4 regions of the Halobacillus sp. Cin3 genome follow, and region 1 is predicted to be linked to each of the others. Evidence: riboswitches for the same ligand, from Rfam matches in the RefSeq annotation. Region 1 holds a riboswitch; each other region holds the start of a gene.

The links. A riboswitch is a leader RNA that binds a small molecule or an ion and turns the genes downstream of it on or off. The one in region 1 is predicted to bind S-adenosylmethionine.
Region 2: linked by a shared signal. The riboswitch ahead of QMA39_RS18020 (methionine biosynthesis PLP-dependent protein) and the one ahead of msrA (peptide-methionine (S)-S-oxide reductase MsrA) in region 1 are both predicted to bind S-adenosylmethionine.
Region 3: linked by a shared signal. The riboswitch ahead of metK (methionine adenosyltransferase) and the one ahead of msrA (peptide-methionine (S)-S-oxide reductase MsrA) in region 1 are both predicted to bind S-adenosylmethionine.
Region 4: linked by a shared signal. The riboswitch ahead of QMA39_RS12145 (O-acetylhomoserine aminocarboxypropyltransferase/cysteine synthase family protein) and the one ahead of msrA (peptide-methionine (S)-S-oxide reductase MsrA) in region 1 are both predicted to bind S-adenosylmethionine.

The regions. Positions count from the first base shown of each region.
Region 1 covers NZ_CAMZMV010000004.1:388,317-396,142, forward strand. Annotated here, with positions in the region: gene QMA39_RS15020 (GNAT family protein) at 198-692, opposite strand; gene QMA39_RS15025 (Na+/H+ antiporter NhaC family protein) at 869-2,350, shown strand; gene QMA39_RS15030 (DinB family protein) at 2,569-3,051, opposite strand; gene QMA39_RS15035 (AIM24 family protein) at 3,238-3,930, shown strand; SAM riboswitch class I at 4,070-4,190, shown strand; gene msrA (peptide-methionine (S)-S-oxide reductase MsrA) at 4,313-4,786, shown strand; gene eutH (ethanolamine utilization protein EutH) at 5,280-6,395, shown strand; gene QMA39_RS15050 (peroxiredoxin-like family protein) at 6,421-7,074, shown strand; gene QMA39_RS15055 (DUF4190 domain-containing protein) at 7,114-7,368, opposite strand; gene QMA39_RS15060 (ribonuclease H-like YkuK family protein) at 7,404-7,826, opposite strand, start outside.
Region 2 covers NZ_CAMZMV010000008.1:26,913-34,738, forward strand. Annotated here, with positions in the region: gene QMA39_RS18000 (cytochrome ubiquinol oxidase subunit I) at 1-680, shown strand, start outside; gene QMA39_RS18005 (cytochrome d ubiquinol oxidase subunit II) at 705-1,730, shown strand; gene glsA (glutaminase A) at 1,824-2,792, shown strand; gene QMA39_RS18015 (DUF4385 domain-containing protein) at 2,782-3,228, shown strand; SAM riboswitch class I at 3,335-3,445, shown strand; gene QMA39_RS18020 (methionine biosynthesis PLP-dependent protein) at 3,550-4,665, shown strand; gene metC (cystathionine beta-lyase) at 4,662-5,843, shown strand; gene QMA39_RS18030 (bifunctional homocysteine S-methyltransferase/methylenetetrahydrofolate reductase) at 5,840-7,699, shown strand; gene metH (methionine synthase) at 7,680-7,826, shown strand, end outside.
Region 3 covers NZ_CAMZMV010000002.1:5,649-13,474, forward strand. Annotated here, with positions in the region: gene QMA39_RS08120 (tetraprenyl-beta-curcumene synthase family protein) at 1-47, opposite strand, end outside; gene QMA39_RS08125 (alpha/beta hydrolase) at 60-842, opposite strand; gene QMA39_RS08130 (gamma carbonic anhydrase family protein) at 902-1,414, shown strand; gene metK (methionine adenosyltransferase) at 1,654-2,850, opposite strand; SAM riboswitch class I at 3,080-3,186, opposite strand; gene pckA (phosphoenolpyruvate carboxykinase (ATP)) at 3,437-5,029, shown strand; gene ytkD (RNA deprotection pyrophosphohydrolase) at 5,072-5,536, opposite strand; gene QMA39_RS08150 (hypothetical protein) at 5,715-6,026, opposite strand; gene menC (o-succinylbenzoate synthase) at 6,081-7,184, opposite strand; gene QMA39_RS08160 (o-succinylbenzoate--CoA ligase) at 7,181-7,826, opposite strand, start outside.
Region 4 covers NZ_CAMZMV010000003.1:292,339-300,164, reverse strand. Annotated here, with positions in the region: gene QMA39_RS12175 (FAD-dependent oxidoreductase) at 1-460, shown strand, start outside; gene rarD (EamA family transporter RarD) at 773-1,678, shown strand; gene QMA39_RS12165 (FAD-dependent oxidoreductase) at 1,961-2,926, opposite strand; gene QMA39_RS12160 (hypothetical protein) at 2,978-3,433, opposite strand; gene QMA39_RS12155 (NAD(P)/FAD-dependent oxidoreductase) at 3,475-4,692, opposite strand; gene QMA39_RS12150 (DUF2188 domain-containing protein) at 4,813-5,010, opposite strand; SAM riboswitch class I at 5,154-5,262, shown strand; gene QMA39_RS12145 (O-acetylhomoserine aminocarboxypropyltransferase/cysteine synthase family protein) at 5,373-7,073, shown strand; gene QMA39_RS12140 (homoserine O-acetyltransferase) at 7,097-7,826, shown strand, end outside.

The DNA.
Region 1 (7,826 bases):
AATTATTTGTATAGTCAAATGTTCAGCAGGAGCCTGTGCTTTTATATGGAAGCAGCGAGGTGGAAGGCATGCTTTCGTAAAGTGTGCTGGTTATAGACATGTAAGCGCTGCCTTATGCTCTGAGTAAAGAACCCTCTTTTCTATTTTAATTTTTTTTACAGCAGAAAACAAAGATATAAATGATATGGAAACATCCGCTAATTTTTCCATTCATTTTTGGAGAGGACCATTTCCAGTGTGTGCCAGGGATGGGTGTCCTCCATTTCCTTATTTTTATCTTGTTCTTTGAATGAGAATCCCGCTTTTTCATATACGCGGATAGCCGGGGTGTTGAAGGCGAAAACGCCTAAGGTGACGGTCTTTAGATGAAGTCGGTCGAAGGCGTAGGTTGTGACTTCACGCAGCATCTGGGTGGCAACCTTTTTTCCGCGGTGATCGGGATTTGTAATCACACGACCGATTCTTCCTGTTTTAAGACGTTCGATGCGGCCGATGGAAATGTGTCCGGCCGGGCTGTCCTCCAACAAGGCTGTGAACGATTGACGGTCCTCCTCATTCAAGTATTTCTCCCACTGCTTCAAGGAGAGAGGGTGCTCAAAACCAGAGCCGCTCCATTGTTTGAGCTCGTCCTTTGTTCCAATCCATTGACTGATCGTTTCAAAATCTTCCAACCTTGCATGCCTTAATTTCATAAATAAACTCCTTTATAAACAATGGTCCGTTTAAATTTTATTAGGGAAAAGAGGTTTCTGTGCTTTCCAGTACATTCCCTGCCCTGCTTTAAAGTGGTAACAATTCAGCTGTTTATATTCCATCATATCAGGTGGTAAACTATACAAGGTTAAGTAATTTTTGAGGAGGGAATCAGATGGCAGATCAAGAGGGAAGAAATGAAGAAGTCATCGATGAAGCCTTAGGGGAAAAAGAAATCAAACGCCTGGAATTCCATGGCGGGGTATTTGCTGCAACGATTCCTTTGGTCTTCTTTATCATATGGGCGATTGTCTTAAGTGTGGCTGGTCTTGTTACAGAGCAGGGACTTGTTTTAGGCATTGTGATTGGAATCGGCCTCGGGCTGTTCTTTACTAAATCGAAGTGGTCAGATTATGCGCAGAGTCTGATTACAGGGATGGCTCAGCCAGTGGGGATCGTTTCGATCATTGCCTGGTTCTGGGCCGGCATGTTTGCAAATATGCTGTCCGCCGGAGGACTGGTGGATGGTCTGATATGGTTCGGCTTCCAAACCGGGCTGGAAGGCGGAGCTTTTGTCGGTATTACGTTCCTGCTTGCCGGCTTATTTTCCACAGCTGTAGGAACCGGGTACGGTACGGTAGCCACGTTCGGTGTGCTTATGTATCCAGCTGGTGTCATTTTAGGAGCGGATCCTGTGCTGCTTGTTGCAGCAATTTTAAGTGGAGCCGTGTTCGGTGATAACCTGGCGCCTGTTTCTGACACAACGATCGTTTCTGCAACGACACAGGAAGCGGATGTACCTGGAGTGGTCCGTTCCCGTTTTAAATACTCCATGGCGGCTGCTATTCCGGCAATGATTCTTTTCACTGTTTTCGGCGGCGGTGGGGAACAAGGGAGCCAGCAGGTAGTCAATGACCTGCAGAGCCAGGTGTCTCCCAACGGTCTGTTGATGCTGGTGCCATTTGTACTCGTTCTTGTACTGGCGCTGAGAGGCCAGCATCTTCTGACCTCCTTATCATGGGGGATCCTTGCATCTGTTGTTTTCATATATTTGAGTGGCCTATCCTTAAAGGAAGTGCTGTATATTCATTTTAATGAAGCGGGGGACCCTGTTATTGAAGGGGCCCTTATTGATGGAATCAGCGGATATTTCAATATGGCTATTTTAATCTTGTTCATTCTTGCGGCGGCTTACATGCTTGAAGTAGGGGGGACGATGGAAGTGATTAAGAACTTCTTCCTCCGCATCATCAATGGTGTAGTCCGCAGAGCTGAACTGGCCATTTTTGGTATCGTGGCTTTCTTGAATGTCTTCATCACAATCAACACAGCAGCTGAAATTGCAGCGGCTCCGTTTGTGAGGAAAATCGGGAAGGAATTGAATATCCATCCATACCGGCGGGCCAACTTCCTAGATACAGTGACCTCTTCCTTAGGTTATATTTTCCCTTGGAGTGGTGGTGTCCTGCTTGCCTGGGCCACGGTTCAGGGAGCGGCAGACAAGTATGACTTCCTACCAGTCGTTTCCCCTGGTGAAGTATTCCCTTATGTCTTCCAAGGATGGCTCCTGCTGATTGTTATGCTGATTGCAGCATGGACGGGATGGGGTCTCCGTTACACCGGAAAAAACGGCGAAGAAATGAAACCTGAAAAATAATAGGAAAACCAAAGATAGAAAAAGCGCAGAGATTCGTCTCTGCGCTTTTTAACTGTAGACAAGGACTTGTCATCCAGTAGACCTGTACGTTGTTTGCTTGGTCACGTTCCACTTATCCGCCGAAAGGGAGTGGTCTGCGTTCCTGGACGCACGATAAAAAACAGGATTTCTTGCAACTGAAAGCTCAGAGATTTACTTCTCTGTCTTTTTTTTCAGGTTTATAAAGCTTCCACTGTTTCTTTCATTTGATCAAGGTGGCGGAGTTCGTGCCAGCCAATGAATTCAATCCACTGGGTCAAGTCCATGTCTCCGAAAGCGGGGTGTGGAAACACGCGGTTCTTCAATGTTTCTTCATCTTTGTTATGGATGAGGAATAACGTGGCTTCCCTTGTTTTTTTCAATCCATCCTCGGCTTCTGCAATCGTTTGGAACGTACCTTCAGGCCGGACGGACTCAGGGGCTTCCACCTTGTAATGCCTTTCCGTCGTCCGGTGGATCGGTTTTTCGGAAGTCTGCTGGATATCTCCCTGCTTTATTGCCTGCTTGATCTGGTAGACGACAAGTTGTTCCATCAGGTACAGGTGCTCCAGAATTTCCAGGACCGACCATTTTCCTTCCCCGGGCTTTCGTGCTGCCTTTTCGTCAGAGATGGAATGAGCATACTCCAGCAGCTGTTTTCTTTTCTCATCAAGACCATACATAAACAGGTCCTCCTCGTCCTTAGGTTGTTTGCATAGATCAAATAAAATGACCATTCCCCTGGCAGGTGGTGATGAAACCTTTCCTCTTTCGTAAACGTAAAACCATAGACAAAGGTTTCATGAATGGTCTAACCCACCCCTTGGTGTGGTATAGAACTATAACCTACATATAAGGAGGAATCTGTCATGTCAGATTATTCGATTGAAGAGTTTATCAGGGCCACGAAACAGGATGATTCAGAAAATGATTATTTCGAGCTGGAAACCCCGCGTATTCTCGAGGTGAACCTGTTGGATCAGGTCTGGGCGAAATCCGGGGCCATGATTTCCTATAATGGGGATATCAAGTTTGAGAGGGAAGGGATTCTGGAGCACGGCGTAGGAAAAATGTTCAAGAAAGCGTTGACGGGAGAGGGCAGTTCACTGATGAAAGCGACAGGGCGCGGGCGTTTGTACCTCGCTGATCAGGGGAAAAAGATTACGATTTTTGACTTGGATAATGAAACCATCACAGTCAACGGTAACGATCTTCTCGCCTTTGAGCCGAGCATCGACTGGGATATCAAGCTGATGAAAAAAGTGGCCGGGATGGTTTCCGGCGGTCTGTTTAACGTGACCTTGAATGGCAGCGGGCGTGTGGCTATCACCTCCCATTACGAACCACTGACACTGCTCGTACGCCCCGGAGAGCCGGTCATTACAGACCCGCATGCAACCGTGGCCTGGTCCGGACATTTGGAGCCGAATTTCAAGACGGATGTGAGCTTCAAAACGTTTATTGGACGGGGGAGCGGGGAATCTATCCAAATGCAGTTCGAAGGAGAAGGTTTTGTCATCGTCCAGCCGTATGAAGAAATAGATACAACAGGCAGCCAGTAAGTCTTTTCTTTTGCGTGGACTGGCATAGTCATGCTAAAGTGTGAATACAATGATGATACAAAAAGAATCATCATTCATCCTTTACTTCGTTACTGAAACGTAGTATGATGATAATCAACATTAAATAAATAACGGAAACTTCTTATCCAGAGAGGCGGAGGGACTGGCCCTTTGATGCCCGGCAACCATCGAATCAATCCACGGATTGACGAGAACGGTGCCAATTCCTGTAGGATGAATACCATCCTAAGAGATGAGAGGATCGTACGGATTGATACGAACCCCTTTTCTTATGTGGATAAGAAAAGGGGTTTTTTGCATATCAGCATGCCCGTCATGGCTCTCGATAGAAGTTGCGTTAAAGGAAAGGGAAGATGTAGATATGGCAACAGCAATTTTCGGCGCAGGGTGTTTTTGGGGAGTAGAAGCATTTTTTGAGAAATTCGAAGGGGTAACGGGCACAATCGTTGGTTATATCGGAGGACATCTCGAAAATCCTTCCTATGAAGAAGTGAAGCAGGGGGATACCGGTCATGCGGAAGCCGTCCGCATCGAATACAACCCTGCTGTGATTACGTATGCAAAACTGGTCAATATCTTTTTTGAAGCCCATGACCCGACACAGGTAAACCGTCAGGGTATTGATGTAGGACATCAATACCGTTCAGTGATCTTCTATACAGATGCAAGCCAGAAGTACATTGCAGAAGAGAAAATCAGTGAATGGAGTGCCAAGGGCGTCTTTAAGCGTCCGATCGCTACACAAGTGGAAGAGGCTTCTTCCTTCTTTGAAGCGGAAGAGCATCACCAGAAATACATTCAAAAACATGGCTCTGCGGCCTGCTCCATCGGCTGATGAAAAGTCCCTCACTGAGGGGATCAGCTTGTAGAGAAACCTCTGTTTCTTTACAAGCTTTTTTTCTTTTTTACCGCCAGGAGCGAAAGCCCCTTCCCTTTCCGCGGACGAGCGCCCGTGCTTTCCGCAGGAGTGGAAGGGGCCCCGCTCCTTGGGCGTTCTTTAACATCGAAAAAGACTCTCCTTCACCCAGATCATCCTTGCTGGATGGAGGAGAGTCTTTTTCATATTCCTGCAGCCAGCCGTCATCAGCGACTGTTCCTTCCCCTTTTTTTCCACGCAAGCGGCCATAGCGCAGCCCATGCCGTTCTTTTGAATCTGCGAACCTGCGTACACGAGAAGCGTTCGGTGGTGATGCCCGCGGCATTCATCCACAGATAAGCGGAATGTGACCCTTTACACGACAAATGGACAACTCTAACTGGTTAACACAGGCTTTTTTTATGGGAGAAAGTTCACTAGAATGAAGGAGATGGAGAGAGGAGGGGAGCCTGTGTTGAATGACATCATTCTTATAGTTATGTGCGCCTTTATGGTTCTTGGAGCTCTTGATTACTACATATTGAATCACCGCCTTGCCTTAGGATGGCGGTTTTATGAAGCCTTTATGATGATGGGTCCACTGGCCTTGTCTATGGTGGGGATCATCTCTCTCGCCCCGGTGCTGTCCAGATGGCTCGCGCCGGTCGTCACTCCCTTGTTCCAGGCTGTTGGAGCGGATCCTTCTATGTTTGCTTCTATGCTGCTTGCCATTGACATGGGGGCTTATCCTTTGGCGGAATCGCTCGCGGCAGACAAAGAAGCGGCTGTTTTTTCGTGGGCTCTGCTTGGGACGATGATGGGCCCTACGCTTGTGTTTACCATTCCAGTTGCCTTGACCGTTGTAGCGAAAAAGGATCATCCTTTTTTCGCGAAGGGAATTCTCGCAGGAATGGTGACGATTCCGATCGGCTGTTTCATCGGCGGGTGGACAGCCGGCTATGAAACGGGGTGGATGCTTAGAAATCTGCTTCCGGCCATGGTTCTATCCCTTTTTATCGCCGCCGGTCTCTGGCTCTTCACAGCCTTGACCATACGTCTGTTTTCCTACTTCGGCAAAGCGGTCGAAATCATTATTATTTCAGGGCTTGCTCTTATCATTATTGAAACGTTAACAGGCATAACAGTTCTCCCCGGCATGGCTCCCTTATCGGAAGGGATCCTCATCGTCGGTAAAATTACTGTCACACTTGCAGGGGCTTATCCGCTGGTGGCGTTTATCAGCAGGCACGGCGAAAAAGTGCTCACCCGTGCGGGAAGACGTCTCGGGATGAATGCAGTATCGATGACAGGGTTCATCGCATCGCTTGCCCATCATTTGCCGATGCTTGCCGTCATGAAGGACATGGACGATAGAGGGAAGACGGTCAATGCGGCCTTTGCAGTCAGCGGGGCATTTGTATTCGGAAGCCACTTCGCGTTTGTGGCCGGCGTCCAGCCGGATATGATACTTCCGGTGATCGTGGGCAAATTAAGTGCAGGTATTCTTGCTGTGAGTTTAGCCCTAATTCTAACGAGACAAGACGTTTCATTTTATGAAGAAGAGGATTCTTCGTATAATGAAGAGTGAAATTGATCATAAAGGAGTTTTTCAAATGACGACAGATATGCGCAGACAATTTGACCAATACATCGAGAAATTCAAACAGAATGCTTCCCAGGAAGTTCAGGACAAAATGAGCGACGCCATTAATGAATTGGAAGCCTCTGAAGAGGGGAACGGTCTTTCCAAAGGAGAAAAAGCCCCGGACTTCATCCTTCCAGATGCCAAAGGCGGTCAGGTTCAGCTGTCCGAACAGCTGAAGCAGGGTCCTGCTATCGTAACTTTCTACCGCGGCGGCTGGTGCCCTTACTGCAACATGGAGCTGCGTGCGTATCAGGAAATCATGGATGATATCCACAATGAAGGAGCTCAGCTGATTGCCATCAGCCCGCAGACGCCGGATCAATCCATGACTACTCAGGAGAAAAACGACCTGGATTATCACGTATTGAGTGATGTTGGAAACAAAGTTGCTCAGCAGTTCAACCTTGTTTATGAGCTTCCGGATTATCTTGTAGATGTGTATAAGGATAAAGGATTGAATGTAGACAAGCATAATGGAGACGATTCCTGGACGCTTCCAGTATCCGCTACCTACATCATTGATACAGATGGTACGGTTGTATACGAATATACAAAATCTGACTATAAAGACCGTGCGGAACCTTCTGAAGTTCTCCAAGAGCTGAAAAAAGTAAACGCATAAGTCCAAAAAGACGTCCTCCATGTATGTGGAGGGCGTTTTTTATGAGTGGAAAAATCCGAAAAGGTAGAAGCCGGCTGCCAGCATCAGCAGGACACTGACCTGGATGCAGATGCCAATGATGGAACAGATTTTTCCTGCTGTCGCAAAGTGACGGCCGCTTTCTTTTTCCTCCTCTTCGCTGCGTAAGAAGGCATTGGCCATCACGATGCCGATGATGCCTGTAATTAATCCGGCTAGAGGAAGGAAGATGGACATGATGCCCAGAACGAGGGATGTCACAGCCTTTTGATACATAAAATGCTCCTCTCCTTCAAACAACCTTAGGGAGGTTATTTGGTATATCGGTTCGCATAGCTGCTGGCGGCAATCGAGTCCGGCTTGATTTTTGGTTCCATACCAAGGGATTCAATCCTCGCCACCATTTCATTTACATAGACTCTTGTCCGGTTCCGATCACCGGAACCTATATCAATGTGTCCTTCCATTGTAAATGTCGCACCTTTGTAGATGTGAGGAAGGACGATATCAATCAACTCATTTTTTCGTTCTTCTGTAAAAAGGAAGGCGACCCGCTCTGTTAAAGACGTTTCATAGGAAATCCGCTCATGCAGGGTAGTCATTTCCCTGGGGATGACTTCTTTGCGATAACAGGCCCAGGCTCCTTTTCCTACCCGTTGAATGACAACTCCGGTAATAAACAGCGTGCGGGATGGGTGAACTTGTGAATCTGTTCCTACCATCAAACGGTAATT
Region 2 (7,826 bases), on a different contig from region 1:
ATCATAAAAAAGCGTTGATGATCGCCCTTTATTTCGGCGCGTTGATGTCTTTAGGCACAGCAATCAACGGCCACGAAACCGCTCAAATGCTCCATGAATACAACCCAAGAAAACTGGCAGCTGCTGAAGGGTTATTCGAAACCCAGCGTTATGCCCCGCTTTCTGTCGGAGGCTACACGTCCCTTGAGGACCAGCGGGTGAAGTACGCCATTGAAATTCCATACGGACTGAGCTTCCTTGCCGGTGACCGGCTTGATACCGAAGTGATAGGTCTGAATGAATACCCGCAGGAGCTGTGGCCGCCATTGTATGTCCATATTTTGTTCAATGTCATGGTCGGCATCGGTACTGTCCTGATTGCCGTCGCTTTTGCCGCCTTGTTCTGGAAACTCGTCCTAAAAAAAGAGTTTCCCGGATGGATTCTCGCCATCCTTGTCGTCAGCGGACCGCTGGCTTTGCTGGCAATCGAAGCTGGCTGGTGCTTCAGCTGTATCGGACGACAGCCCTGGACGATTACAGATGTCCTGAGAACAGGGGAAGCTGCAACAAAATCCAAAAGTGTCGGTTTTCTCTTTTACTTGTTCATGAGTTTGTACATCACCCTGTTGTTCGTCACAGGATTCGTCCTCCGGTTCTATTTCAAGAGAAACCCTGTCAGCCGGGACTTGAGCTCTCAATAAAGGCAGAGAAAGGAAGAACTTTTTATGGAAGCTTCAACACTGGCCGTCACCATTCTGTGGAGCCTGCTGTTCATTTACGCAATGCTCGGATCTCTTGATTTCGGGGCAGGGTTCTGGGGGATGATTTATGGAAAAAGTGAGGAAAAAAGCGCCGCCCAGATTGCCAACCGCTTTTTATCTCCGACGTGGGAGGTCACCAATGTATTCCTCGTCATCTTCGTCGTTTCTGTGGTCACGTTTTTCCCTTATGCAACGACGCTTCTGAGCAGTGTCCTGCTCGTTCCTGTCGCGCTCGGACTGCTGCTCCTGACGATCCGGACCACCTTTATGGTGTTCCAGCACTATGCAGGGAAATTTGTCGGGCTGCTGCGTGTCACTTCCGGGGTCACAGGTTTGATCATTCCTGCCCTGCTTGTCAGTATTCTGCCGATTACCCTTGGGGGATTCATCAGCTTTGAGGATGACTACCCGCGGTTGGAATACGGAGAGCTTCTGACCCATCCGACGCTGTACATGCACGTATTATTCGGTCTATCCACCGAGTTGTTTATTTCATCGGTTTTTTTAATGGACTATGCCAAGGAAGCTGAAGACTGGGATGCGTATGATACATTCAGAAAGCACGCCCTGTGGCTCGGACCTGTCAGCATCGCTGTCGCCATGCTGACAATCGGAACATTTCCTGAGGAAGCTGGTTGGATTGTTGATAATATTGAGCAGAACTGGCTCATTTTCGGCCTTTCCCTGTTGTTTTTCCTGATCGGCTACGTTCTTTTGTTTTTGAAAAAACCGGACGGAAGAAAGGGACGGGCCCGCCCTGCCGTCATCATGATCGTGCTGCAGTACGGATTCGCTATTTATGCGTACGGATCCGCCCACCTGCCGTACTTGATTTACCCGGATTTAACAGTCAGCGATGGGTTCACCAACGCTTCCACCTTTTACCCCATGCTGATCGTCTATGCTGTCGGTTTCGGGATTTTGATTCCAGCCTTCTATTTATTCTGGAGATTGTTCCTGAAAGACCGGCGCTACTTAAAGCAGCAGTAAGCACATGCAGCCACTTCCCTGCGGGGATGGCTGCTTTTTTTGTTTACCCACTTTCTGTAAGAGGGTACTGAACTACAAAAAAGGAGAAACGCTATGACAGAACTATCGAACTCCTATTTGGAAGAAGCTATTGAGGACAGCCGTCCCTATGCTTCTCAAGGAAAGGTGAATATGAACCTTCCTGATTACGGGGAGGCAAATAAAGACTACCTCGGCGTCAGCATCATCACGACAGACGGCTCGTGCTACAGCGCCGGGGATCATGATCAATACATTCCGATGCAGAGTACCTCAAAAGTCATCAGCTTGATGCTTGCTCTCCAGGACTTCGGAAAGGACCGTGTTTTTCAAACCGTAGGAATGGAGCCGATGGGAGATTTCTTCAATTCCATCAGCCAGCTGGAGTCCTATGACACAAGCAAACCTTTCAACCCGATGATTAACGCAGGCGCGATCGCTACAGCTTCCCTTATTAAAGGACAGAGCGTGGAAAACCGGTTCGACCGCTATATGCATTTCTTAAAGAAAATCACCAGCAACGACCATCTTGAAATGAGCGGAGAGATGTACGAAGCAGAAAAGGCGAACGGCTCGCGCAACCGTTCCCTCGCCTACTTTATGCACAGTACAGGCACACTTGTAACCGATGTCGAAGAAGCGCTGGATTTATACTATCGTATGAATGCAGTCATGATGTGCTGTCATGACTTTGCCCGGGTCGGCTTGTTCCTTGCTAAAGGCGGCCTCGATCCAGATACGGAAGAAAGCTTGATTCCCGCCCACCACCTAAGAACCGTAAAAGCCATCATGATGACCTCCGGGATGTACAACTCATCCGGCCACTACGCAGTCGAAGCTGGATTCCCATGTAAAAGCGGAGTATCCGGGAGCATCATCGGTACGGTGCCTGGAAGAATGGGAATCGGCGTCGTCGGCCCTGCCATTGATGAAAAGGGAAACAGCACAGCCGGCGGCGCTTTAATCAAAAAATTGTCCAGGGACCTGAAATTGAATATGTTCGGCATAGAAAATACAGAAAGGACGAAGGACCATGCCTTTTGATTACGATTTAGATTTTGATTCCATTGATTTCAGAGAAGAACCCGAAAAATACCGTGTCGGGCGCGGCGAGCAGGGTGTACTTCTTGTCGAACCCTACAAAAGTGAAATTCTCCAGCACTGGCGCTTCAAAACACCTGAAATCGCCAGAGAGTCGTCAGAAAAAATTTACGCTATGTTTGAAGAATACAAGAAAAACGATGATTTTGTCGGCATGGATATGGCCCGTAAATTCCTCCAGATGGGGTATACACGCTCGCGCCGGTACGCCAATTACAAAGGTGGAAAAAAATACGATGACGATGGAGACATCAACGACCGTGACATGGATGAGGAAAAAGCAGAATCAGCCCGGATTTTCGAAGAGAAATGGATCAAAGCCCGCGAGGATGAAGAATACCTTGAGAAAAAACGGACCCACCAAAAGGAATACGGATAAAATAGGACGTTTCGATTAAAATTGAAAAATCTTCCGTATGCATATTGTCAAAACTTTCTGAGTAGTGTAGAGTAGTCATCAACATTTACATGAACTTACAATTATATTCTTATCGAGAGAGGCAGAGGGACTGGCCCTGTGAAGCCTCAGCAACCCCTGGTATCGACCAGAAGGGTGCTAACTCCAGCAAGTTGTTGATCAACTTGAAAGATAAGAAGAAGCCTTGGATATCCAGGACGCCTTCTTCTTAGAGAAGGCGTCCTTTTTCGTCTTCACGCTTCTTCCTCTCTTGATCGGTTCATAAACGAAAGGAGTATTTTTATGTGTCACACGGAAACAAAATTCGTCCAGACAGGAAACCAGCGGAACGAACCGTACGGAGCGATCAATCCACCGGTTTACTTTTCCACCCCTTACCGCCACCCCGGGCTCGGGGAATCTACAGGATTTGATTATACGCGGACGGGCAACCCGACAAGAAAAATCCTTGAAGCATCCATCGCCGATATCGAAGAAGGTGACGCAGGTTTTGCATTCAGTTCAGGAATGTCCGCCATCCAGACCGTCCTCTCCCTATTCCGGGAGGGTGATGAAATTCTCGTATCCGAAGATTTGTACGGGGGAACCTACCGCTTATTTGAACATATGAAGGAGCGTTACCGTCTACAGTTCACCTACCTGGAAAACGAAAAGCTGAATGACCTCCCTTCTTATGTGACCGAACGTACGAAAGCCGTTTACATTGAAACCCCGACAAACCCGCTCATGCACCAAACCGACATCAAGCAGATGGCCGGACTTGCAAAAGAACATGACCTCCTGCTGATTGTCGATAACACCCTTTACACACCGGCCCTTCAACAGCCGTTGAAGGATGGAGCGGACATCGTCATTCACAGCGCGACGAAATATTTGGCTGGACATAACGATGTTCTGGCCGGACTTCTTGTCAGTAAAGGAGCAGGCATCAGCGAAAAGCTCGCTTTTCATCAGAATACATCCGGGGCTGTCCTGTCGCCGTTCGACTCCTGGCTCGTCATGCGCGGCATGAAAACCCTGCCTCTACGGATGAGGCAGCATGAAGGCAACGCCAAAGCCGTCGTTCGATTCCTGGAAGATCATCCATGTGTGAGTGATATTTTCTACCCAGGAAAAGGCGGCATGGTGTCCTTCCGGCTAAAGGAAGAAGATTGGATCGACCCTTTTCTAAGAGGATTGAATTTAATCAGTTTTGCGGAAAGTCTCGGAGGTGTGGAGAGCTTCATCACCTACCCCGCCACCCAGACCCATGCCGATATCCCTGAAGAAGAACGCGTCCGCTACGGCGTGTGCAATAAACTGCTCCGTTTTTCCGTAGGCGTGGAACATATCGATGATCTTTTGACAGATCTTCAATCTACTTTGAGTCAATTACCTAAGGAGGAATCCGTCCAATGAATACCCATTCCCTGCAGACCCGCCTGCTTCACAACGACCAGAAGTTCGATCCGCAGACCGGAGCGGTGAGTGTCCCGATCCAACAGTCCTCAACCTTTCACCAACAGGATTTTGACACACCGGGGGATTACGACTACAGCCGGTCGGGAAACCCGACAAGAACAGCGTTGGAAGAGACGATCGCCGGCCTTGAAAACGGCACGAAAGGCTTTGCTTTCGCCTCCGGAATGGCAGCGATCTCCACAGCATTCATGCTGTTATCCAAAGGGGATCACATCGTTATAACCAAGGACGTATACGGGGGGACTTTCCGAATGATCCACGATGTTCTCCACCGCTTTGGAATCGATCACACCTTTGTTGACATGACCGATCTGCATGAAGTGGCTACAGCCATAAAGCCGAATACGAAGCTGTTATATATTGAAACTCCTTCCAATCCAACACTTGAAATCACTGATATAAGTGCAGTGGCAAAACTCGCCAAAGCGAACAACTGCCTCACCTTTGTCGATAACACCTTTATGACACCAGCCCTGCAGCGTCCGCTCGACCTTGGCGCCGATCTTGTCCTCCATAGTGCAACAAAGTTCATTGCCGGACACAGTGACGTCGTCGCCGGGTTAGCCGTGACCAACAGGAAAGACGTCGCAGAGGCTCTTTCTTTTCTACAGAATTCTTTCGGATCTATTCTGGGCGCACACGATTGCTGGCTCGTGCTCCGCGGCCTGAAGACACTCCACTGCCGAATCACCCAATCATCTCAATCAGCGGCAAAAGTCGCAGAAGCTTTATCCAGTCACCCTCTGGTCGAGCACGTGTACTATCCAGGCTTCCGCTGTCATCCGGGGAATTCCACCCACACGTATCAATCCGACGGGTATGGAGCCGTTCTATCTTTCCGCCTCCGTGACGAGGAGGCTGTCCGTCAATTCACAAAAGCTGTCGAAATTCCGGTGTATGCCGTAAGTCTTGGAGCTGTCGAGTCGATCTTATCGTACCCGGCGCGGATGTCCCATGCCTCCATGCCTAAGGAGGAACGGGCCAAACGCGGCATCACAGACGGACTGCTGCGTTTATCGGTCGGATTGGAAAAACCGGAGGACCTGATCGCTGACTTTTCGCAGGCTTTGAACCAAATCGAACGGACTGCTGAAGACAGGAGGGTGAGTATATGACATTACGTGAAGCCCTCCATAGACAAACACTGGTCGGAGACGGGGCGATGGGGACTCTTCTTTATTCCTACGGGGTCGACCAGTGTTTCGAGGAACTGAACCTTTCGCATCCAGAAGAAGTGAAAAGCGTTCATGACGCTTACGTCCAGGCAGGAGCCGATTTGATTCAAACCAATACGTACGGTGCCAATTACATCAAACTTGGCCGTTACGGCCTCGAGGATCACGTAAAGGAGATCAATACAGCCGCTGTCCAGCTCGCAAGACATGCCGCCGGCGACAAGGCGTATGTACTCGGAACGGTCGGCGGCATCCGGGGGGTTCAGAAACAAGCTGTTTCTCTTGAGGAAATAAAACGAAGCTTCCGGGAACAACTCTACTGTCTTTTGTTTGAACAAGTGGACGGCCTTCTTTTTGAAACCTTCTATGATCTAGAGGAACTCTCCACCATTCTGTCTATCGCCCGGAAGGAAACAGACCTTCCTCTGATTGCCCAGGTATCGATGCATGAACCCGGGGTGCTGCAGGATGGTACACCACTCCCTGACGCGCTCACTCACCTGGAAAAAATCGGAGCGGACGTGACAGGCATCAACTGCCGTCTCGGCCCGTACCATATGATCCAGTCCTTAGAAGAAGTGCCCTTACCCGAAAAAGCTTTTCTATCGGTCTATCCGAATGCCAGTCTGCCGGCCTTTCAGGATGGCAGACTCGTTTATGCGACAGATCCCTCCTACTTTCAAAAAAGCGCCCGGGCGCTTTACGACCAAGGGGCGCGGATCATCGGCGGGTGCTGCGGCACAACACCGGAGCACATTGAAGCCATCGCATCCAAAGTAAAAGGAAAAGCACCGATCAAAGAAAAGATTGTAGTTGTCCGTCAAAAGGCCGAAACAGCCGTCCAATCCACTAAAGATCAACGACCACACCTCCATGAAGCGGCGAAGAAAGGCCGGTCCATCATTGTCGAACTGGATCCCCCGAAAAAGTTGAACATCGATCGTTTTCTTAAAGGGTCCAAAGCGCTTCAGGAAGCTGGTGTTAACTCGATCACCCTTGCGGATAACTCCCTAGCCTCTCCACGAATCAGCAACTCTGTCATGGCTTCGATCATTAAAGAGAAATATGATGTCGATCCACTCGTCCATATCGCCTGCCGGGACCGCAATCTTCTCGGTCTGCAGTCCCACTTGATGGGTCTTCATACACAAGGCATCCGCCAAGTCCTGGCGGTCACCGGTGATCCCACGAAGATCGGGGATTTTCCTGGAGCGACGTCTGTCTATGATTTGTCATCTTTGGATCTCATTCACTATATTAAGCAGATGAACAGAGGCATTTCTTTTTCCGGAAATTCTCTCGGGAACCAAACATCATTCTCAGTCGCTGCAGCCTTTAATCCGAATGTAAGAAATTTGAACCGTGCCGTCGGAAGAATGAAGAAGAAAATCACCGCCGGCGCCGATTACTTTATCAGTCAGCCTGTGTTTAACGAAGAGCAGCTTCTCGAAGTCTATGAAGCGACAAAACAAGTGGAAGCCCCTCTTTACATCGGCATCATGCCGTTGACAAGCGCACGCAATGCTGAATTCCTTCACAATGAAGTGCCCGGCATCACCCTGTCTCCTTCCATACTGGAAAAAATGGAAAAAGCCGGACAGGACCGGAAACAAGCGCAGGCCGAGGGCATCAGCATTGCAAAGTCCCTCATCGATACAGCGGTTGACCTGTTTAACGGCATTTACTTGATCACCCCGTTCCTCCGCTACGAGATGACGGTGGAACTAACGAAGTACATTAAACAGAAAACAAAGGAACAGGAAAGGAAGATGTCCGATGGCATCCACATGGTTTGACGAACAGCTGAAAAAGAGGATTCTCATTTTGGACGGAGCCATGGGGACGATGCTTCAGGAAGCAGGCCTGAGCCCTGAGGATTTTGGCGGCGAGGACTACGACGGATGCAATGAATATTTGAACCTC
Region 3 (7,826 bases), on a different contig from region 1:
ACTTCATAAAGCAGATGGACAGCATTGCTTGGAACGGACTCCTTCAAGGGTGGACACTCCTAACGTTCATTTATTATGTTGCTCAAAAAAGACTGTGTATAGTGATAGACCTGGTCATTTTCCGGCTCATTGAAAATTTCATGATAAAGGCCCGGCCACAGCTTATAACTTTTTTCACTGGTATCAACATGATTGAACCATTCTTTCGTGCGTGCCGGATCCACTAAAAGGTCTTCCTCTGCCTGCATCACTAAGAGAGGAACATCAGGAAAACGATTGACTTGTTGAAACGCCCGGCTTCCCGCCTTTTGAAACTCACGGTACCACCGCACCGATACTTTATCAATGACAAGAGGATCCTGACGGAATTCTTCAACCTTGATTTGGTTTCTAGTTACATTTTCGGGATTCTGTCCCGCTTTCATACGCAGCGAAGGTGTAAAAACATTCATTAGATATGATAAAGCTTCCAGCGGCCGGGCCGTTTTATTCCGGATCTGTACAGCTGGAGAAGACAAAATCACACCATCCAGCTGGGGCTGCTTTTCCTCCATAAAACGAATCACAGCCAGTCCACCCATGCTGTGGCCGAGAAGGAATATCTTTTTATCCGGATCCGCCTGCTCATACCAGCTTTGAATGGTTTCAACGTAATCACCAAACGAACGAATATGACCTTTCTTCCCATCGGACAACCCCTGTCCCGGCAGGTCTCCATAAATCACTGAAAAACCGTCCTGACGGAAACGATCGGCAAGTTCCTTATACCTTCCCTTATGCTCAAAAGCGCCATGGACGAGAATGATCGTTGCGCGATCACGGGTCGATTCCAGTTTTTCCACAGCCGATCCCTCTTTTCATTTGATATACTGATGTTATTCATATTATAAGGGGGCTTCGTATGATTTGCGAATATAAAGGGAAACAACCTCTCATCCACCCATCAGCTTTTACAGCAGAAGATGCCGTCATTACCGGGGATGTTGTCATAGAAGAGAACGCAAGCATCTGGTTTAAGACGGTCATCCGCGGCGATGTCTCATCGGTACATATCGGTAAAAACACAAATGTCCAGGATCTGAGTATGCTGCACCAAAGCCCTGACCAGCCTCTCATACTGGAAGACGGCGTTACGGTCGGGCATCAGGTTACCCTGCATTCTGCACACGTTAAACACGACGCTCTGATCGGTATGGGATCCATGATTCTTGATGGCGCTGTCATAGGGGAGCGGGCCTTTATCGGAGCAGGAAGCCTTGTTCCGCCCGGAAAAGAAATCCCTCCGGATACACTGGCCTTCGGGCGTCCGGCCAAGGTGATCCGTTCCTTAACAGAAGAGGATTACAAAGAAATGGACCGGATCCGGAAATCGTATGTCGCAAAAGGGCAGTACTATAAAAACCTTCGGGGCTGATAGACAAAAAAACATGTCATTCAGCAGGGGTGTCCACAAATCGCATTGATGTAGTCATCCAACGCTTTTCAGCTGGATGCCTGCATGAATAGAAGACAGGCGGAGGGAAATGGATACAATCTCTCAGGAAGAACAAGGGATGGCCGTATCGTAGATTGAAAGACCAATACGTACTCTACCTTTTGTACACTCGTGAAAATAGAAAAAGCTGCTTCCTCCAACAAGGAAACAGCTTTTTTTTATTGAAAACGACCACTGAGCTCTTCCGCTTTATCCGTACGTTCCCATGGAAACTCAACATCTGTCCGGCCAAAGTGGCCGTAGGCAGACGTATCACGGTAAATAGGCTTACGAAGATCGAGCATTTTAATGATTCCAGCAGGACGGAGATCAAACAAGTCACGCACAGCGTCCACCAGCTTTTCTTCCGACACTTTGCCGGACCCGCTGGTATTGATGGAAATGGAAACCGGCTGAGCCACCCCGATCGCATAGGCGAGCTGGACTTCCACCGTATCCGCAAGACCTGCGGCTACGATGTTTTTCGCAACATAACGAGCTGCGTATGCAGCGGAACGGTCCACTTTGGTCGCATCCTTCCCACTGAAGGCACCACCACCGTGACGCGCATATCCACCGTACGTATCTACGATGATCTTACGTCCTGTTAAACCGGCATCCCCTTGAGGACCGCCGATTACAAAACGCCCGGTCGGATTGATAAAGTATTTGGTTTCATCATCAATATAGCCTTCCGGTACAACCGGCCCGATCACCTGCTCTTTCAAATCCTTCTGGATCTGTTCGAGCGTGACCTCTTCAGCGTGCTGAGTCGAAATAACAATCGTATCCACGCGGACCGGATGATCATTTTCATCATATTCAATCGTTACCTGCGTCTTGCCATCAGGACGAAGATAATCGAGTGTTCCGTCTTTGCGGACATCAGAAAGACGCTTGGAGAGTTTGTGGGCAAGAGAAATAGGCAGCGGCATCAGTTCAGGTGTTTCATTGTTGGCAAACCCGAACATCAATCCCTGGTCACCAGCACCGATGGCTTCTATTTCATCATCGCTCATTTTCCCTTCACGGGATTCAAGCGCAACATCCACCCCACCCGCAATATCCGGGGACTGCTCATCAATAGCCGTCAAAACGGCACATGTATCTGCATCAAAGCCGTATTTTGCTCGTGTATATCCAATATCTTTAATCGTCTGGCGCACGATTGATGGAATATCAACATAGGTATTCGTACTGATTTCACCGGAAACCAGGACAAGTCCCGTAGTTACTGTTGTCTCACATGCCACCCTTGCATTCGGGTCGTTTTTTAAAATTTCATCTAAAATAGCATCAGAAATAGCGTCACAGATTTTGTCCGGATGACCTTCTGTCACGGATTCTGATGTGAATAACCGGCGGTTCGCTGGCATTCTAAAAACTCCTCCTTCTGTAAGTACAAAGTATTAGACGGAACTCTTTACCAGTATGTGTAGAAAAACATAAGTTCATTTCATGAGTGTCACCCTGGATCCGAAAACGTTTTCGTGCACGTTCTCAGTCAGAAATAATAAACAGGCGGCAAGGCCTGGTCATGGACATTTCCTTCATATAAAAAGAAAAAACCCTTCCTATACCGAGGAAAGGGGCTGCTTCCTTTCGCTCTTATCGTCCAAGGAGCTGACTCCTTGCTTCAGGTTAGCACCATGTCCCTGAGGACGGTTGCTGGGTTTCAAAGGGCCTGTCCCTCCACCAACTCTGGATAAGAGAGTTTCCGTTCTCAGCTATCGTATCGAAAAGCGTGTTTAATGTCAATTAGATTCATCGGGTTTCGAAAAACCCTTTCCATCCAAATTCATCCTGGATAAACGTTCTGATAAAACCATCATAGGATAATAACAGCCATGAAATAGGGCAGAATTGAAAACTTTCCCACAATCCACTGAATAGTATGGACGATTAAAATAAATGTGTTATACTAATCTCACATTATTAAACTGCAAAGGCGGGACGATGCATATGAGTACAATAAACCAACTGTCAGAACTTAATCTTCTACTTTCCCAGGACCATGTCCACCACCAATTATCTGTTCCACATTTAGTGGAAAAGATCTTATACCGCAATGAAGGTACACTCACGGAAAAAGGGGCTGTTCAGGCTACGACCGGTACCTATACGGGACGCTCACCAAAGGACAAATTCATTGTCCGCGACGACGTAACCGAAGATAAAGTTGAATGGGGTGCTGTGAACCAGCCTATTGACGATGATACGTTTGTGAAATTATACCATAAAGTGCTCGATTATTTGAAAGACCGCAGGGAGTTATTCGTCTTTAAAGGATTTGCAGGAGCGGATGAGCGCTACCGCCTTCCTATGCAGGTACTTACAGAATTCGCCTGGCACAATTTATTCGCCCGCCAAATGTTCATCCGGCCGGAGGCATCCGAATTGGAGGAGCATGACACAGAGTTCACTGTCATATCTGCTCCAACCTTCAAAGCAGATCCTGACGTGGATGGCACGAATTCCGAAGCGTTCATAATGGTTTCGTTTAAACACCGCGTTGTCCTCATCGGAGGAACAGAATACGCAGGGGAAATCAAGAAGTCCATCTTCTCCGTCATGAACTACCTGCTTCCGGAAAAGAACGTCCTTCCGATGCACTGTTCGGCCAACATCGGCAAAGAAGGCGACGTTGCTCTGTTCTTCGGTCTGTCAGGCACAGGAAAAACGACTCTGTCCGCTGATCCTCAGCGCCGCCTGATCGGGGACGATGAGCACGCCTGGTCCCCCTACGGTGTCTTTAACATTGAAGGAGGATGCTATGCCAAGTGCATCAACCTGTCCAAAGAAAAAGAACCGCAGATCTATGATGCCATTCATTTTGGATCCGTTTTGGAAAACGTCGTCCTTCAGCCGGATTCACACGCACCGGATTATGACGATACGAGCCTGACGGAAAATACACGGGCTGCCTACCCACTGGATCACATTGATAATACAGTGCAGCCAAGTATTGCCGGCCATCCAAATGCCATCATTTTCTTGACAGCCGATGCCACGGGAGTCCTCCCACCGATCAGCCGTTTAACAAAAGAACAGGCAATGTACCATTTTCTAAGCGGCTATACGAGTAAACTGGCTGGCACAGAGAGAGGGATTACCAAGCCGGAAGCTACTTTCTCCGCCTGCTTCGGTTCCCCTTTCCTTCCGCTTGCTCCATCAGCATATGCAGAGATGCTCGGAGAGAAAATAGACCAGTTCAATACGGACGTCTTCCTTGTCAATACAGGCTGGTCAGGGGGAGCCTACGGAGAAGGCGAGCGTATCAAACTGAGTTACACACGTTCCATGATCCATGCAGCTCTGGAAGGTGAACTGAGTTCTGCCGAAACTTATAAAGACCCTGTGTTCGGGCTTCACATCCCGACCCACTGCCCGGGAGTACCGGACGAAGTCTTATTTCCGAGAAAAACGTGGAACAATCCGGCCGCTTATGATGAGAGTGCCAAGGAACTTGCCGAGAAGTTTCATGCCAACTTCAAAAAGTTCACATACGCCAGTGATAAAATCAAGCAGGCCGGCCCGACCCACCACACAAACTAAATACAAAAAATCCGCCGTTATCCAACGGCGGATTTTTTCTGTTCAGCGGTGTTCCAGCCGCTTTAAACATTCCGGAAGAACCTCATCCTTCATCATGAAGCTGAACCGGTCGTTATTTTTCAAGTTTCCCGGCAGGTGCCGGAAAAGAACAGGGCCATGCGTTTCAAAATAATGATCCTGATCAGCCAGCTCAGATATTGTAGCAAAATAGACATTCTTGATGACAGTTCCGCCTTTTCCATCGACATGATACTGCCCAAGATAAGTCAGATCATCAATATCGGCTCCTGTTTCTTCTTTCACTTCTCTTACTGCTGCCTGTTCCGCCGTCTCCCCTTCTTCTACTTTCCCACCAGGGAATTCGAGCCCTCTGTCTTTGTGCCGGGTTAACAGCCACTGATCACGAAAGCGGCAGATGATCCACACATGTTTTGGCTCTTCAGAAAAAGGGTGATCCTCGAAGGATAACCGGACAGGATTTTGATAAAAATCATAAAAAGTTTTCATGTCTCTTCAACTGCCTTTAATCCTTGTTATACGTTCACTTTCCTGTTTAAATCGTACCATAAGCAGCCGCAAATACAAACCAGTCCCTCTCCACTTATAGGATTTCCGGTCCGTACCGACACAAAATCCCCCTATTATGTAGGAAAGAACCGCTTCAAAAGGGGAAGCGGCCCTTCTCTCAACTTTTCAATACGCCCATTTCCTCAATATGCTTCTTCGTCATTTCATCACCCAGATCATAGATCTGTTGGAAAGCCTTATGCATATCGGCATCGGTATCATCGTTATCCTGATCCTGATGGTAAGGCATAAATGGAATATGAGCCCTGTAAAAGGACCGGACGTCTGCATGAGCAATCTCATCAAACACTTCACGCAGAGCCGTCACTTCTTCAGGGGTGGCGTAGATAATAAAATCATCATTGTTGGCATCATGATTTATCGAAATCTCCCGCGTACCGATGTTAATGTAATACGGATCTCGTCCCATCTTCACCCTCCTTTCCCTTAGTGTGAACCATGAAGGCGAAGGTTATGAATCCATTTAGGAAAGGGTATGGGTGGAAGACTGCTGCGTCACCTCTGCCAGCTTTTCCTCATCGACTTCTACGCCGATCCCATGACCTTGAGGCACAGGTAAGGCGCCTTTCTGCACCTTCAACGGAGGCTTTACAATATCAGCTTCAAAATAACGTGTCGACCCGGACAAGTCTCCCGGTATGGTGAAATTAGGCAGCGAGGCGAGGGCAAGGTTATGAGCTTTGGATATCCCCGATTCCACCATACCTCCGCACCACACCGGCACTCCCGATGCAGCACAGAAATCATGGATTTCTTTGGCGGCCCCCAATCCTCCTACACGACTGATTTTCACATTGATGATCCGGCAGCTGCCCAATCCAACCGCCTGTACAGCATCTTGATAAGAGGTCACCGATTCATCCAGGCAGATCGATGTCTGCATTCGTTTCTGAAGCTGCTGGTGCAGGTGAAAATCGCCGGAACGGAACGGCTGCTCAATCATCAGCAGGCCATAACGATCCAAAGCGGTCAAGTTCTCCATATCCGTTTCATCGTACTGCCCGTTCCCGTCGATCATGATGGGCAGATCCGGAGAAGCAGCCCGGACCGATTCAATCATCTCCTGTTCCTTCCCTTTGATGATTTTAAGCTTATACCTTTCAAAGCCCTCCATCTGCAGTTCAGCAATATCCTCTTCAAGGTGGTCACTCAGGCTGAGGACAGCTCCCGCCTGTACCATCTTTCTCGTTCCTCCGATCAAAGAGGAAAGGCTTGTTTCCTTCTGTTTGGCATACAGATCCCAGACAGCGCCTTCCAATCCTGCTTTGGCCATCGGGTGTCCCTGCGCGGAAGCTGCGATTTCCTGAAACTGCCCGGGGTGGGAAAGCGGGTTTTCCGCCAATAGAGGGATAAGAAAATCCTTGAGGATATGCCATGCCGTGTCTGTCGTTTCATACGTATAAAAAGGCTCTGGAAATGCCGTCACTTCTCCGTATCCGGTCAAGCCTGAGCGATCGTGAGCTTCAACGATAATAAGTGGACGTGCCGTTAGACTCCCCCTTTTCGTACGAAAGGGATGTTTCATCTTCAGCTCAATCTTTTTGAGGATGATTCTCTCGATATTCATTGGTCACCGCCCTCTGTCAGGGAAAACAATTTCCTTCTCAGTAATTTGTTGGAGGCGTTTCGTGGCAGTTCCTGAACCCAGTAAATATCAGCCGGCTGCTTGTATTTCGCCAGCCTATCACCAATATAACGGTAGATGTCCTCATTCCTGATCGTCTCGTTCTCCGCCACAAGAAAAGCTGCCGGCACTTCACCCCATCGATCGTCCGGACGCCCCGTAACTCCAGCCTCTTTAACACCGGGGATTTCTGAAAGCACGCTTTCTATTTCAGCAGGATAGACATTTTCCCCACCGGATATAATCATATCCTTCACACGGTCGACGACGTATAAAAAACCGTCCTCATCCTGATACCCAAGATCTCCGGTATGAATATAAGGTTCCTGCCGTGCCGGACGGTTATAATATCCTTTCGACACCATAGGCCCTTGGACAATGATTTCTCCAATCTCCCCTGGGACAGGAGTGTCGATCCACAGCTGAGCAAGGCTCAATGCTTTTCCTGCCGATCCCGCCTTATCAAAAGCGGAAGCAGGGCTCAATGTTGCAATTTGTGAGGAGGTTTCCGTCATCCCATAGGTCTGGAAAACAGGGATTCCCTTTTGAGAGCAGTTCTTTAACAGCACGTTCGGAACGGGACCG
Region 4 (7,826 bases), on a different contig from region 1:
CGATTATGTATGCGGGGAAACCTCCTTGTTCCACGAGCTTTTCAAACCATCCCGTTTCAAGTCAGATCCAAGTATGAAGCAGTTCATTTCCCAGAACTTCGATGTAGCCGCCCACCTGGTGGAAGGAAAAGTCGAACTGGTGGAAGATAAACCGAACCGTTTAAAGAAGGGAGAAGGAATGGTTGTCCAGTGGAAAGGCCAGAGAGCTGGTGCATTCAGAGATGAGGAGGGGCAGCTTCACGTCCTGGATACCACCTGTACCCACCTTGGATGTGAAGTCGAATGGAACAGTGCGGAACACTCCTGGGACTGCCCGTGTCATGGGTCGCGCTTTTCCTATGATGGTTCTGTCATGGAAGGACCAGCCGACCAGCCTCTTCTGAGAATAGCGATCGACAACCATGCGGAACTCCCGTTTCAAAACCTTGATGATGCAGACCGGCCTCAGGATACGCCATAATCAATGACAAACGTGTCACCGCTTGTAGAGAAACCCTGTGTTTATCTACAAGCTTTTCTCATGCTTCCAGATCACCGGAGGCCGCATCCACTGGTCAGCCGCACGTATCCTACGGAGAAACCAGTGTCCGGCCTATTCTTTTCAATCATCTAAAAACCCACGCTTCTTCATTGGTTGCCCTGAAGTGCATTCTTTTCGATTTCAAGTGAAAAGGATGCACTTCAGGGCTTTTCCTTCCATCCTGTTCTGAAAATGGTGCTATAATGATTCGGACGTACATCGATCAGTTTTTTCGTAGAAAGGAGGACAGAGATGGAAAATGATCAAAAACTAGGAATCATTTATACAGCCGGGGCCTATATTTTATGGGGCATTCTTCCGATTTACTGGAAATGGATTCAGGAAATTTCCGCCTATGAGATTCTTGCCCACCGCATCGTCTGGTCGTTTGTCTTTATGACGCTGATCATTTTGGTTCTTCAAAAACAGAAGGCGTTTTTCAAGGAATGCCGCCGCATTTTAACGAATAAGCGGCAGATGATCGGAATTACACTGGCATCTGTGACCATCAGTATCAACTGGGTGACCTACATACTTGCTGTCAATACCAATCACGTGGTTGAAGCCAGTCTCGGCTATTACATTAATCCGCTGGTCAGCATTCTGCTCGGCATGATTTTCCTTCAAGAACGCTTCTCGAAAGCCCAGTGGCTCGCTTTCGCTCTCGCTGGAACAGGCGTGCTTTATATGACACTAAAGTTCGGCTCCGTCCCCTGGCTTGCCCTGCTGCTGGCCTTCAGCTTCGGGACATACGGCCTGCTGAAAAAACTGGTGCCGTTGAACGCCATGTTTGGTCTGACCATTGAAACGTTCATCGTTACACCAGCTGCGCTTTTCTTCCTGCTCCAACAGCAAAGCGGACAGTGGGCATCTGTAGAATGGGGATCGCTCACAGCACTCCTTGTCTTCGGCGCTGGAGTCGTTACCGCTGTCCCGTTACTTCTATTCTCAGCGGGGGCCAAACGGATTCCACTTTCCATGGTGGGTTTTTTACAATATTTCGCGCCAACGATTATGCTGTTCATCGGAGTATTCCTCTATGACGAACCATTCACATCGGTGCATGGCGTTGCCTTTACATTCATCTGGGCAGGACTTGCCGTTTATACGATGGCTCGCATGAAACGCATGAAGAAATACGAACCGAAAGTCACATAAAAAGGTGTTCTCCTATAGAGAACACCTTTCAGCTTGTAGAGAAACCTTTTTTCTAGTGACCCCAAAGGAGCGATCACCAATACTTGGTCATGGATAGGACTTTCCCCAAGCAGGCGGCAGTGACGCCTGCGGGAAAAGGGCGAGCCGAAGATCCACTTGGTGAAATGGTTTTTTTTGATCAAGTTAGCTGAGGCCGTGCCCCGGCAAGCATCCACCGATAAGCGGAACGTGCCCTCTCAACATGACATACGCACAACTCTAACTGGATAGGACGAACTTTTTCTACCAGCGCAGATGCGCGGCGGCATCTTTCCCTGACAAATAGGCACTTTCAAAACGGGTCCGGCCGGCTGTATCGTTCGGGCGGAGAAACGCATCTCCTCCGACGATGAGTCTGCCGTCTCCATTCACATCAAGACAGGACTCCTTCACAACTTTCCTTGCCTGGGCATACCTCCACCGCTTCAACTGCTCCGACTCCAGGTCGTCCCAAGGAAGATAGTTCTCCGCCTTTTCTTTCACCAGAGACATGACATAATCCTCGCCGTAGTATTTTCTGGACCAGTCTCCTGTCATGTAGACACTGACGATCACGTCTTCAGAAATTCCTTTTTTACTATGATCGACAATCCGTTCCACACCTTCGGGAAGGTCTTGATCCAAATGGCCATGCTCAGGGAGCTCTGTAGGCTTGTTGAATTCAAACAACCCCACATACGTTGGCTCAAACAGGATGCCTTTCAATTGTTTTTTCACAGGTTCAGGCATGCTCATGGTACTGTTTCTGAAGAGCTCCAGAACCTGGGGGACAGGCATCGTCAAATACAGACTGTCCGTCTGCCATTCAGAACCGTCTGCACTGTAGACCCTGTATCCCCCGTCATTTTCCAATAATTTTTCGACCCTTGTTTCCAATAAGGTGGGGATACCCTCAGCAAGCTGCTTGGCAAAAGCATTCATTCCGTCTACAGCCGTATACCGCGGGTGGTCGTCACCGAACCATTCCTTTACCCATCCGGCCTCTACCCAGTCCTGGACTTCTTCTTCAAGCTCTTCTGTACGGACCGTAAAAAACTGGGCCCCGTGGTCCGCCCTGCCGCCTGCAATCCGGCGGGTGGCGAGGCGTCCCCCGACACTTTTCCCTTTATCGACAAGCAGGATATTTGTACGTCCCTGCTTCATCAGACGGCGCGCGGCTGTTATTCCTGCAAGGCCTGCACCGATAATCGTCACTTCATAATGTTCCATCCTTGACCCTCCCCTTCTCTTGGGCTTCCTTTTCAGAAAACCACATTCATCCTATATTTTTTCGACTTCAAGAACTTCATCAAGAATCGGATAAACCGCCTCGACTCCTTCTTCTGCCACCAGACAGGCGACACCGAGAGGCGTTTCCCAGAAAGTCTCTGGAATGGCCGGATTCTTCAAGCCGGCCGGCTGATACAACGAACGGTAAATCCGGTTCAAGTGCTCCCTTGTTTCTTCTGCTTCCTTCGGTTTCTCTCCACGGGCGACCAAAAAGACCCAGCGCATCGACTGAAATAGATTATCGCCCGGCATAAACGTGTATTCTTTAAAAAACTTCAATTGTTTTTCAGCTTTTTCTGTCAGACCTGTTTCTACAGCAAGATCGTCAAGATGGCCATGCAGATGGCGGTACACCATTTGAAAGATTCTTCTTTTTTCGTCCTGCATCACTTTATCTGTATAAATTTCCTGCAGCTTTTCGAAAGCTGATGTTTTCGACCATTCCATCTTCTCATCACCTCTCTTAACCATTTCGCCTTCAAAGGAAGTTAATCCTTCCTGAAACCGAAGGAGGAAGCTTCCCCTTCCACCGATTGATAAAAAAGAGGGAAATCTTTGGTGTCTTCTTTCAAATGCCGTCCCATATGAGGCATCAGCTTATTCCACGCCATAGGATTGGCCGCGATGGTTTGAAACAATGCCATTTCGTTGTCTGTCCACTTCCGGAGCGATTGGATATAATCCAATGTCAGCTGAAATCCCGGCAGCAGCTGCTCATCCCTTCGACTCTGAAAACGATCCAGGGACGTTTCCCAATCCACCCCTTCATCCATCTGCTGAAAAGCATCGGCCAGCAGGAAGGACTGCAGAAACGCATCATTGATTCCAAGCCCCGTACTTGGATCTTTGCTGTGACCAGCATCTCCAAGGAGGACCCAGCCCTCTCCATAAGCATTCCTGAAAAAGTTCGGCATTCCGGGGGTTCCGATAATCTTTCCCTGTAGAACTGCCCCCTCCATCCTCTTCTTCATTCCGTAAAATTGATTAAACGTTTGTTCAAATGTTTCCTGTGGCGCTTTCATCATGTCTGCAAACTCCCCAGGGTGTATTTCAATACCGAGACAGTTCCGGTTTTCCTCCATTGGAAAAACAAAGCCGATTCGTCCTTCATGCAGGAAAATCTCCGTTACAGGTTCGCTTAACGGCTCCACGCCTGTGTAATAGCCGTATAACACAGGACGGAGTGGCTTCGTTTCCCGGTACTTCTCTGCTCCCGTCCAGGCAGCGATGTTCGAGTGCTTTCCATCTGCTCCGGCCACCCACGCGGCATAGGCCTCCCACGTTTTCCCTTCCGTTTCAAGGTGAAGTCCGGTAACGCGCCCATCCTCCCTGATCAAACCTCTTGCTGACGTACGCGGCATGAAGGTAACGGAATTCAACCCCTCGGCCTGCTCGATCAGAAGCGGGTCGAGCACATCACGTTTAGGTATAATCGTATAATCCGCTCTCGGTCCTTCCATAAAGCTTTGGCCGATATACGTCCGCATCCGACTCACTTTCCTCAAACCAGTCTCTTCCAGTTTATGAAGGATGCCCAGCTCCTCAAGGAAGCGGGTATGGGACATAAAGTGAGTGGATAGTGTGTCACTTGGAAACGCGGCTTTATCGATCAACAGAACACGCTTCCCCATTTTCCCGAGCAGGACAGCCAGACTCGCCCCAGCTGCCCTGGCTCCTGTAATGATCACGTCATATGTATGATTCATTCCGGTCCTTCCTTTCTTTCTCAACCTGTGTCCCATCATAATCGGTTTCACGTAAAAAAACTACTGCCACAGGAAAACAAGCATAGGAAGCCATAAAAAAATCCCCTGGGCGGGGATTTTTTAAAAGGTACGCTCTTCTTCAACTTCGTGATTCTGGTCAAGGATGTACAAGCGGCTCGGTTTGTTCTGCTTCGCGATTTCTTCAGCTTTTTCTACAGCTGTATCACGCTCATCAAATAAATCTGTCGGAGCTACGTCCTCAATCTTTACGAACCAGCCGGTTACATCTTTATTTGGTACTACACTATATTCCTTCATGAAAACATCTCCTTCAACATAGACTTAATTATCCATTCCCGCCCTAATATAGATTTAAACACCCTTGTTTCAAGCTGAGAATTGACAAGAGAGCAGGACCCCTTTATAATTTCAAACAAGTCAGATAAATTAAATATTGAAAACTCTTATCGAGAGCGGCAGAGGGACTAGGCCCTGAGACGCCCGGCAACCTTCAAGGAAAACTTGAAAAGGTGCTACATCCTACAGATCAGATGATCTGAAAGATAAGGGGAGGTAAACATACATAAAAAACCCTCTTCTTACTTACAGAAGAGGGTTTTTCTTATTCCCTCTACACCGAGGATCAGGATGTCCTGGAAATCATAAGGAGGAATGAACCAATGACCTATTCAAATCATGTGTATGGTGATGAAACACAGCTGCTTCACGGTGGACAGGAAGCTGATCCAGCAACAGGCTCGCGTGCCGTTCCCATCTATCAGACGACTTCATATGTTTTTAATGATACCGATCATGCCCAGAACCTATTTGCCCTGGCCGAACCGGGGAACATCTATTCCAGAATCACAAACCCGACAGTCGATGTATTTGAGCAGCGTGTTGCCCTTCTGGAAGACGGTGCTGCCGCTGTAGCTACAGCTTCCGGGATGGCGGCAATTACGATGGCCGTCCTGAACGTTGCCGGTGCCGGGGATACCATCGTCACCTCTTCCAACTTGTACGGAGGTACGTATAACTTATTCGTGCACACTCTTCCCCGCTATGGTGTGAACGTTGTTTTCGTAGATGGGAACGATCCTAATGCCTTCGAGGAAGCTATTACGCCTGAAACGAAAGCGATTTTCGCTGAAACCATCGGTAATCCAAGCCTGAATGTACTGGACTTTGAAGCGGTGGCGGATATTGCCCACGCTCATCACATTCCATTGATTGTCGACAACACCTTCGCCACCCCTTATGTATGCAAGCCGATCACCTGGGGGGCAGATATCGTCGTCCACTCCGCAACGAAGTGGATCGGGGGCCATGGTACAGCTATCGGCGGTATTGTCGTAGACAGCGGCCGGTTCGACTGGAACCACGAAAAATTCCCGGGTTTTACAGAGCCTGATGAAAGCTACAACGGCATCCGCTTCGGTATTGATGCTGGACCTGCCGGCTATGCGGTTAAGCTCCGTGTTCAGCTTTTGAGAGATATCGGTGCCTGCCTGAGCCCGCAGAACGCGTTCCTGCTCCTGCAGGGACTCGAAACGCTCCACCTGAGAATCGAAAAGCATGCAGAGCAGGCATATGAAATTGCTGCCTACCTGCAGAACCATGAAGGCGTGGATTGGGTGAATTATCCCGGGCTGCCGGATCACCCCACTTATGACCTTGCCGGGAAGTATTTGAAAGGCGGAGCCGGATCCATGGTTGTCTTCGGTATCAAAGGCGGACGTGAAGCCGGTCGTAAATTGATTGACCATTCCACCCTCTGGTCCCATGTGGCCAATGTCGGGGATGCGAAATCATTGATCATCCATCCGGCCTCCACCACCCACCAGCAGTTGAATGAGGAAAACTTGAAAAAGTCCGGTGTATCCGAAGAACTTGTCCGCTTGTCGGTTGGTCTGGAATCTGTGGATGATCTTATACGGGACTTGGACCAAGCCATAGAAAAGGCCAATGGATACAGCCGTCCTTATAAGGAACAGCCTCATCCAGCGGAGACCGTTCTCCGTTCCTCCCTCGACCGGTCCAATGGAAACATCCGCAGGAAAACGATCGGCATCATTCCTGACCAGCCGGGAGGCCTGCAGGAGGAAGCCTCCAAACTGGAGCGGTTCGGTTTTGAGGTGACTACTTTTTCAAAGGCTGAAGACATGCTGGAACTGAACGATCCAGCTTTCGATATTCTTTATTTTGAAACCCTTGGAGAAAACCAGACGGATCTGGCCCAGTCAGCGAATCCATTGGTCATTTGGTCCAAGGCTGCTTCTTCCCTGAAAAATGAACAAATCCTATCCGGAGCCAGTCTTTACGAGACGATCGTTTCAATCCGATCAGGACACAACTTATCTCATACACTCGTCACTGTATAATGGCCAGAAAGGAGAATGAAAGCATGTCTTTAAAAAACCCCGCCAGCCAGACAGCAGCTTTGGAGACGATTGAACTGGGACCCTTCGATTTCGAATCCGGAGGCCGGCTGGAATCTGTTGAGCTGGCTTACGAACGCACCGGCCCCTCTCATGCTCCCGTCATTATCGTCTGCCACGCTTTAACCGGGAACCAGGCAGCTGTGGGTACCCAAGAGCAGCCCGGCTGGTGGGCAGGATTAATCGGTGAGGGGTGTCCAGTCGACACCTCCCTGTTCCAAGTAATTACGTTCAATGTTCTGGGAGGCTGTCATGGGTCTACGGGTCCCGCCAGTATGAATCCTGATACAGGCAGACCATTCCGCCAGCAGTTCCCTAAAGTGACCATCCGGGATATGGTGCGCGCCCAGTATGAGGCCTTAAAAAAGATGGGCATACATCAGGTCAAGGCTGTTGCGGGAGGGTCGCTTGGAGGTATGCAGGCGTATGAATGGGGGCTCCTCTACCCTGACTTTATGGAGAAGCTGCTGATTATGGCTGCGACCCCCTACTTGAGTGATTACGGCATCGCCTTCAATCATATCGGGGCGAAAGCTATCAAAAATGACCCTTTGTTCCAAGACGGGAACTACACGACCAATGAGTCCCTGCAGGGGTTTGAGATTGCGCGCATGACCGGTATGGTGACTTACAGAAGCCCCACTCTTTTTGAAAAGAGGTTTGACCGGTCCAATGGAGGAGACACCTATGAAATTC